Regions from separate parts of the Phreatobacter sp. GW821-FHT04C01 genome, predicted to be linked through region 1. Evidence: riboswitches for the same ligand, from Rfam matches in the RefSeq annotation. Region 1 holds a riboswitch; the other holds the start of a gene.
What was found. A riboswitch is a leader RNA that binds a small molecule or an ion and turns the genes downstream of it on or off. The one in region 1 is predicted to bind cobalamin.
Positions count from the first base shown of each region.

Region 2: another riboswitch for cobalamin. It lies ahead of AC07WJ_RS30405 (TonB-dependent receptor); the one in region 1 lies ahead of AC07WJ_RS17950 (TonB-dependent receptor).

Region 1 covers NZ_JBWKTP010000004.1:445,043-449,255, forward strand. Annotated here, with positions in the region: gene AC07WJ_RS17950 (TonB-dependent receptor) at 1-1,806, opposite strand, end outside; cobalamin riboswitch at 1,838-2,038, opposite strand; gene AC07WJ_RS17955 (nitroreductase family protein) at 2,434-3,093, opposite strand; gene AC07WJ_RS17960 (hypothetical protein) at 3,185-3,502, opposite strand; gene AC07WJ_RS17965 (DUF4180 domain-containing protein) at 3,699-4,073, opposite strand; gene AC07WJ_RS17970 (SEC-C metal-binding domain-containing protein) at 4,104-4,181, opposite strand; gene AC07WJ_RS17975 (DUF1186 domain-containing protein) at 4,159-4,213, opposite strand, start outside.
Region 2 covers NZ_JBWKTP010000010.1:283,461-287,673, forward strand. Annotated here, with positions in the region: gene AC07WJ_RS30405 (TonB-dependent receptor) at 1-1,942, opposite strand, end outside; cobalamin riboswitch at 2,099-2,292, opposite strand; gene AC07WJ_RS30410 (nuclear transport factor 2 family protein) at 2,412-2,774, opposite strand; gene AC07WJ_RS30415 (GntR family transcriptional regulator) at 2,892-3,638, opposite strand; gene AC07WJ_RS30420 (fumarylacetoacetate hydrolase family protein) at 3,806-4,213, shown strand, end outside.

The sequences.
Region 1 (4,213 bases):
CGCAGCCTGGTACTGATACATGCGCTCGACCTGGTTGCTGTTGGCGGTGGCCGCCGCGCCGCCGTCGCGCATGAAGAAATTGTAGCCGCCATTCGCCGTCATCGACCAGTGCCAGCCATTGGCCTGGGCGGAGAAGGCGCGCAGCACGTCGAGGCCGAATTGCAGCTCGATGCCGCGCACGGTCACGTCGCCGGGATTGTTGACATAGTCCGAGGTGGTGCTCGAACCCGGTCGGAGCTTGGTGACGATCCGGTTCGAGATGACGTTCTGGAACAGCGCGGCGTCGAGGCTCCAGCCGTTCAGTGCGAAGGTGGCGCCGACCTCGTACTGGCGGCTGGTCTCCGGCTTCAGGTTCGGATTGCCGAAGATCTGGGTGCCGACCAGGACGGTGTAATTGCCGGCGAGTTCGGTCGCCGTCGGCGAACGGAAGCCGGTGGACACGCCGGTGCGGAAGCTCAGGTAGTCGGTCGCCCGGTAGGTGCCGCCGACCGTATAGGTGGTGGCGTCATAAGGGCGGCTTCCGGTCGCCTGGTTGGCGAGGTTCGGCGTCGTATCGAAACTGGTCGAGCCGCGGGTGTGGCGGACACCGGCACGCAGGATCAGCCGGTCGTCGAACAGGCGCTGGCTGTTCTCGGCATAGAAGGCCATGACCGAGTCGGTCTGGTTGTTGTCCTGGGGCGACACCTGCGCCAGGTTGATCGCGGGATTGACGCTTTCGCGGTAGCGCTGCGAGCGGAGCCAGCTGCGCTCGGCGTCGAACCCGAGAAGCAGTTCGTTGCCGGCCCAGAGGTTGAAGATCGGCTGGAACCGGAGCCCCATGATGTCGAGGTGGCGGCGGTTGAGATCGAGCCGGGTGCGTTGCGCGACGGTCGCCGAATTGGGCGCCGCCCAGCGGAACACGTCGCGGTCCGACACCAGGTAGGTATGCGCGGTCCAGCGGGCGAAATCGGTGTCGGTCTTGCCGGAATAGACGAAATCGAACGAGGCATTGGTGCGTTCGTCGCGGTTGAACGTGCTCCAGGACGAGCCGCGGAAACCGGCATCGTAGATGCCGTCCGACCGCACGGTGACGTCGACGCGGTGGTTGTCGTTGATCTGGCGGCCGAAGGCGCCGGTGATTCCGAGCCGCTGGTACTGGGTATTGGCCATCAGGCCGCCGCCGGCTCCCGAATGGTAGCTGTCGCGCCGGCCGCCGGAAATGCCGACATAATAATCGTTGCCGTTGCTCTGGCCGGCAACATGGCCGCGGCCCTGCAGGAGGCCCCAGGAGCCGCCCTGGATATCGGCGAAATTGCCGGTGGTGTTGCGGCCGTTCTTCAGGATGATGTTGATGACGCCGCCAATCGCCTGGCTGCCATAGATCACCGAGGCCGGGCCGCGGATGACCTCGATGCGGTCGACGTCGGCCGGCGACAGTTTCGAGATATTGGCGGTGCCGGCGCGGCGGCCGTTGATCAGCACCAGGACCTGGCTGCGGAAATCCTTGCCCTGGCCGTCAGTGGCGCCGCCGCGGATGTTGATCGAGGTCTGGCCGGGCGTCCACTCGGAGAAAAAGCCGACGGCGTTCTCGGCGAGCAGTTCGGTGACCGAGCGGGCCGTCGACTGGGTGATGCGCTCGCCTTCGATGACCTGAACGGTACCGGTGATGCGGCTGCGCGGTTCCGGGCGCCCGGTCGAGGTCACCACGATCTCGTCGAGAATGGTCGGCGTATTCTGGGTCTGCTGGGCAAAAGCCGGGGCCGCGGCACCGGCGAGCAACAGGACAGCAATAGCCGGCGCGGCCGCGCGCGGCGAAGACATGGACATGGATCGGCTCCTCCGGCCCTCCGCCGGCATGGGTTACAGTCGATCCTCGGCCGGTCTCCTGGCTCGCGGGTCAGGCGCCGCTTCCCCTTCCCGGCCCGAAGGCCAGTGGTTTGTCGAAGAGCGCTATCCGCTTACAGTTGCGGGGGCAGCCGCGGCCTTGTGCTTGAACCAGCACGCACCGCATTCCCGTTTCACTCCCTGCGAAGGGAGCACCGAAGATTCGCTTAACGAAACACAAATAGGCGTTTGCCGCAATGCGGCCTCATTCCGTTTCGCACAGGCAGATGCGGGATGAGTGTGGGGGATGATCTGGCCCGGCGCCTGGGTCGATCCCCTGCGCTTCCCTCACCGGCCATTCTCGTCCCGGCCAGGCTGGTCCCGGCCATCCACCAATTCGGCACGGTCGATCGTGGAGATCGGATCCCATCGGAGCTGCGACCCGGTCGCGGCAAGATGCCCGCAGCGGCACGGGGCGAAACATCCCGCCGCAAGAGAAGTCGTGGATGCCCGGGACAGGCCCGGGCAAGACGATGCGTGGAGGTAGCGCCGTCGAGACCCGGGCGGCCCAGCCAGGAGGCGGCGCGATCGACGCCCCGGCGATCATCGGCGGCCGCTTCGGCCGTGCCGTCAGGCCGCCGGCCCGGCGTCCGGCGCCTGCCACCAGGTGGTGATCGTGGCAAGGTCCGGGCGCTTGCGTTCGGCGGGCGCCTCCCTGGCGGTGCCGATATGGACGACGCCGGCGATCCTTTCGCCCGGCACCAATCCCAGAAGCGCATGGGCGCCGGGGCTATAGGCGGCCCAGCCGGTCAGCCAGGTCGCGCCGAAGCCGAGCGCATGGGCGGCGGTGAGCAGGTTCATGCAGGCGGCGCCGGCCGACAGGTCCTGTTCCCAGGAGGGAATGCGTGCGGCTGCGTCGCTGCGGCTGACGACGATGACGATGACCGGCGCATAGGTGAAGACGCGCGACATGATGCCGGCGAATTTGGCGCGCTTTTCGGCGTCCATCGCCTCGTTCTCGGCGGCATAGAGTTCGGCGAAGCGGGCGCCGGCGTCGGAACGGGCCTGGCCCTCGACCACGATGAAACGCCAGGGTTCGAGGACACCGTGATCGGGCACGCGGGCGGCAATGGTCAGGAGCCGCTGCAGTTCGGCGGCACTGGGCCCCGGTTCGCTCAGCATGGTCATGCCGACCGACCGGCGCGTCTCGAGCAAGGCGAGAAGCGCCTCGCCTGCCCCGCCTTGGGGGCCGTCGGGCGTCATGACGGCGTTGGTCGCCTGGTTGTCCATGCTGTCTGCCTTTGCTGGCCGCCGGTCGCCGCGTCGGGCGTCCGGACGGCGATGGGGTATGGCGGCCGAGGCCGCCGAAATCCTGCGAGACTCAGGCCCGCCCGAGCGCCTGCATGAGCCGGAGATCGGTGACCTGTGGCAAGGGGATCATCGCCGCCAACGCCGCCTGCAGGGCTTCGACATCCGCGCTCGCGTCGGGCTGCCAGCCGCAGGGACAGGGATTGTCGCCGCGATGGGCCTCCGCGACCTCCTGATAGACCGAACCGAGCGCCATGGCGACCAGGCCGAGCACGGTGATCGGCGGCAATTGGGTGGTGCGAAGCGCATTGCAGAAGGCCACCATGATGGTCTGGTGGAATTCGGCGCGGGCAGCGTCGGTCGGGTCCTTGAGGCCTGGTTCAGCTTGCATGATCGGCATCTCCTGCGGCCGGCAGCGCGTTCGCCAGCCCGATGGGCAGTCTGGCGAGCCATTCGCGGCGGGGCACGAGCCAGAGCCATAGGCGCGAATGTCGAGATGTGCAAGCTATTGGATTTACAAGAGAAATAGAACAATTCGAAACTGGCGCGGCCAGTGTCCGCAACCAGCCGGGCCCGTTCCGGCCGCCTCAGGCCCGTCCGGACCGGGCGAGCGCCGCGACAAGGTCATCGAGGCTCGGCGCGAACCAGAGGTCGTTGCGCCGCTCCGCCTCGCGCACCCAGTCGCGCAAGGCGCTGCTCGCGGCGAGGTGCTCCGAGATGTCGCCGATGACGGCGAGCTTCAGCCGATAATTGACCGCCTTCTGGGCGATCGCACCGGCGAGGCCCGAGCGGAGCTGAAAGAAATGGGCGCCGAGGCGCGCGGCAGGGATCGCGAGCATGGACGCGCCTTGCCAGGCGGCCTCGCCGATCAGGTCGGTCGCCTGCCGCTCATCGTCTATGGCTGGTCCGTCGGTGTCGACCAGCAGGATGTGCTCGCCGCCGCGCTCGAGAATTTGGGTCATGCTGCCTGCTGGCCTGTCGCGTCGCCGCCGTCAACTGGCAAGGCAGCATTTCTTGGCCTTCTTGCCACTGCCGCAGGGACAGGGGTCATTGCGCCCGACATGGCGCATCGGATTGGTGACGGGCTCCGCGCGAAACAGAT
Region 2 (4,213 bases), on a different contig from region 1:
CGAAGTCCTCATAGGACTGGCCGACGAATTGCAGGCCGGCGCTGGCCTCCCAGTTCTCCCGGAACGCCCAGGACAGCCAGAGATTGGCGGTCGCCTGGGGCACCAGGATCGGGACCTTGTTGGTGTAGTCGACCACCGAGAACGAGACGAAATCGATATAGCGGAAGTCGTCATAGCGGGCCTTCAGCACGGCTGCGTTGGCATCGATTCGCCAGCCGCCATCCAATGTCAGTGAGACCGCCGCTTCGATGCCGCGCGATGATTGCTGGCCGATCTGCTGCAGCGAGAAATCCGCGGGGTTCACGACCAGGAGGTTGTTCTTGACGATCTGGAAGGCCGCGAGGGTCCATTGGCCGCGCCCGCCCCAGAACGACTGCTTGACGCCGACTTCGATCTGCCGGCCGCGGGTCAGATCGAAATTCTGGAAGCTCTTGGTGTAGTCGAGCAGCGGCACGTTGATCGGGTCGCTGGCGACCGCGTATTGGCCGTAGATGGCGAAATCCGGCACGGGATTATAGACGGCGCCGACCCGCCAGCCGACCGAGGAGAAGGTTCGCTCGAAGCTGCCCGACGGCGTGCTCAGGTCCTGGCGGTTGATGGTGGGCCGGTCCAGGCGGAGGCCGCCGACAATGGTGAGATTGTCACGCAATGACAGACGGTTTTCGGCGAACAGCGATTGCTGGCTGATCGTCGATCGGAATTTCGGGTCGAGCCGGTTCGGATCCGGGAAGCTGCCGGGATCGAAGACGTTGGGGTTGACCGAACTCATATAGGGCAGGAAGGGCAAGGCGCCGGCCGGGAAATAACTCGAATAACCGAAATTGGCGCGGTTGATGTCGAAGCCCACGACGGTCTCGTTGCGCAGCCCGAACACCTGGGTGCGGAAGGTCAGGTCGGCGCGGTTACCGACTTGGTTCTGCTGTTGCAGGATGTGGCTGTAATTGCTGCGCTCGACCTGATTGGTGCCGGTGTTCCAGAAGTAGGTCTCGGCATTGCGCCATTCGCGCCGGCTTGTGAGGTAATAGAAGACGTTGCGCAACGACAATGCGTCGGACGGCGTCCACTCGGTCTTGAACTGGCTCCAGCTGTCCTCGAAGCGCGCCAGGCTGTCGGAGACATTGTAGTTGCGCCGGCGGATGCTGGTGTCCAGCACGCCGTCCCGATAGGGCGTGCCGTAGTAGCGCATGGGGTTCTGGTGGCCGTAGTCGGTAGAAATCGTGAAGGCGAGATCGGGGGTGGCCTGCAGTCGCAGGGCACCGGATGCGGCGAAGTTGGACGAGTTGCCGCGATCCACCCAGCCGTTCGACGCATCGGTGACGATGTTGAAGCGATAGGACAGGGCCTGTGAGATCGGCCCGCCGCTGTCGAGCGCGATGCGCCGGGTCAAATTGGAATCGAAGAACAGTTCGGCCTCGTTGCGGAAGCCCGTGGTGATCGGCTTTTTCGGCACGACATTGATGACGCCGCCGATGGCGCCTTCGCCATAGAGGACAGAGGCCGGTCCGCGCAGCACCTCGATGCGTTCGACCGACCAAGTGTCGAAAGGAAAGGTGACGTTGCCGCGACCCGGAAACAGCCGCGAGCCGTCATAGAGCTGCATGACCGAATTATTGCCCTGGAAGCCGCGCACCGCGAAAGCGGAGCCGAGGACCGGCGGGGCGACCGACGAGAAGCCCGTGGCGTTCTGGGTCACGGCTTCCGTGATGCTCTGCTGCCCGCGCTCCCGCGCGGTCTCGCCGCGGATGATCTCGACGCTTGCCGGCGTCTGCAATGGCGTAAGCCCGAGACGGCTGGCGGTCGAACTCGGCGTCGAAAGACCGAGGCCACCGTCTTGGCCGGTGGCCACCTCGATCGTCGGCAAGGGCTGGCCGGCGGCTGGCGGCGGCGCGGACTGCGCCAGTGCCAGGCCGGGCAGGGCGGTCGCGAGGGCGATGACGGACAATGACAGCGCCTTGGGCGGGCGCGGTTGGGACGACGGCTGGTTCACCTTGGACCTCGGTGCGTGGCGACACGTCACCGCGAACGAGGCTTCCCAGCGACCTTCACGGAAGGCCCGGCTGTTCGGCTACGATCAGGACACCCCGCCCGACGCACTCGCGTGTGACCACGACTGACGGCAGGTCTCCTGGCTCGCGGATATCGGCACCCATCGCCTTCCCGAGGGTTTCCCCCAGTGGCATGTGATGGGTGCCATCCGCTTACAGTTGCGGGGGCAGCCGCAGCATCGGGGCGGAGGCCCCTCACTGCATTCCCTGTTCGTCCCCGAAGGGAACCGTCCCGACCTCACTAGAGGCCGATCTGAATTGAGTCAATTCTGTGATGCGGGGGCCTGCAATGCCGAACTCCCGGGGGGCCAACGGGCAGCGCCGGGACGCTGCGAACGTCGCGGCGACGTATCGGCCGATCCGATCTCAGCCCGGGACGAGGTCGAAGAAGCCGACCACCGAGGCAAGCCGGCCATCCGCCGAAACGCGGCCGATATCGGTGCCCTTGACCACCGCGGGGCCGTCGCCCGCGGCGAGCTGCCAGGACAGCCGGACATGGTTGCCGAAGCCGTCGGGCTTGCCGACGAGGCTGAAGCGGAGGCCGGCGAATTGCTTCTGGACGCCGCCGAGGACAGCGTCGATCTGGTCGTGGCCGCGGCCCTCGGCCACCGGATCGGCGAAATGGGCGTCGGCGGCCCAGATCTCGCCGACGAGCTTGCGGCGCGCGGCCGCATCGGTTTCGTTCCACATGGCGATGTAGCGGTCGGCGAGTTCGGTCGGGTTGGTCATGTCAGTCTCCGTGCGTGTTTGACGGAGCGATCATGGCGGCTCGGCAAACCGATCCAATTACCTGCAAGGTCATCGCGGCGGAGCGTCGCGCCGGCGATCACGGTCTCGTCCGGCGGTCTACGAGGCGATCGGCTCGTCGACGTCCGGCCGGGCGCGCTGCGCCTGCCCGCGTGACGCCTTGGCGGGCGCGACCGGCATGGCGAGCGGCAGGACTCTGTCGGTCGTCGTGGTCAGATGATCGCGCATGCGCGCGCCGAGGCCGGCCACATCCCGCGCAAGCGCTGCCTCCATCAGGCCCCGGTGTTCCGTGTCCAGGTCGCGCTCTTGGGGAACCGCCGGCACCGAGAGCCGCCGGTAGCGTTCGCTCTGGTCGTAGAGAATGGCCCTGAGCCTGAGGCGCCACGGGCTGCCGCAGGCTGCGACAAGCGCAGCATGAAATGCCTTGTGCGCGGAGGCCCAGTCTTCGCTGACCGCCATCGGATCGCCTTCGACCCGCTCCGGCGTTCGCGACAGGCGGTGATAGGCGGCGACGATGGCGGTCTCCCATTCGACGTCGCCCTGCTCGATGGCCCGCTTCAGGCAAACCAGTTCGAGCTCGATGCGCGTGCTGGTGAGATCGATCAGATCGTCCTGAGACACCGGCGCGACGTTGAAGCCCCGCTGGGCCTCGGCAACCACCAGTCCTTCGGCGGTGAGCCGCGACAAGGCCTCCCTGATGGCACCGAGACTGACGCCCCGGGAGGCGCAGATGTCGTTGATCTTGATCTTCTCGCCGGGCGCGAGACGGCAGGCCAGGATATCGGCGCGCAAGGCCAGATAGGCCGCTTCCGTCAGGCTTTTGGTGCTCGCCCGATGTCCGATCAAGACAATTCTCCTCAGAGCGTGCCGTGCGGGCGGGTCGGGCCCCTGTCGACGATTCAGCCCCAACGAATAGGGCGAAATGCGTCGGATCGCAAGAATATATATTTTCGTTGACATATCTATTTTCTGATGTCTGATCTATCGCAACAACAATCGAGGAGCGTCTGAAAATGCGGTTTGCGGCTTTTCGCCAGGATGGTTTGCGCGGTCTCGCGGTAGCGGCTGGCGCAGCCGGCTATGTCGGCCTGACAAGCAATGACGCGGCCTATCCCGGTGATCTCGACGAACTGATCGTCAAGGGCGAGGGCGCACTTGCCAGTGCCCATCGGACGCTGTCGGCCGGTCGGCCGATCGACCTCGGCACAGTGGCGCTGCTGCCGCCGCTGTCCAATCCCGGCAAGATCATCTGCGTCGGGCTCAACTACGTCGACCATTCCGCCGAGAGCGGCTTCAAGCAGCCCGACTATCCGACGCTGTTTTCGCGTTTCGCCTCGAGCCTGATCGGGTCGGGCGCGCCGATCATCCGTCCCACCGTCTCCGAGCAACTCGATTACGAAGGTGAGCTCGTGGCGGTGATC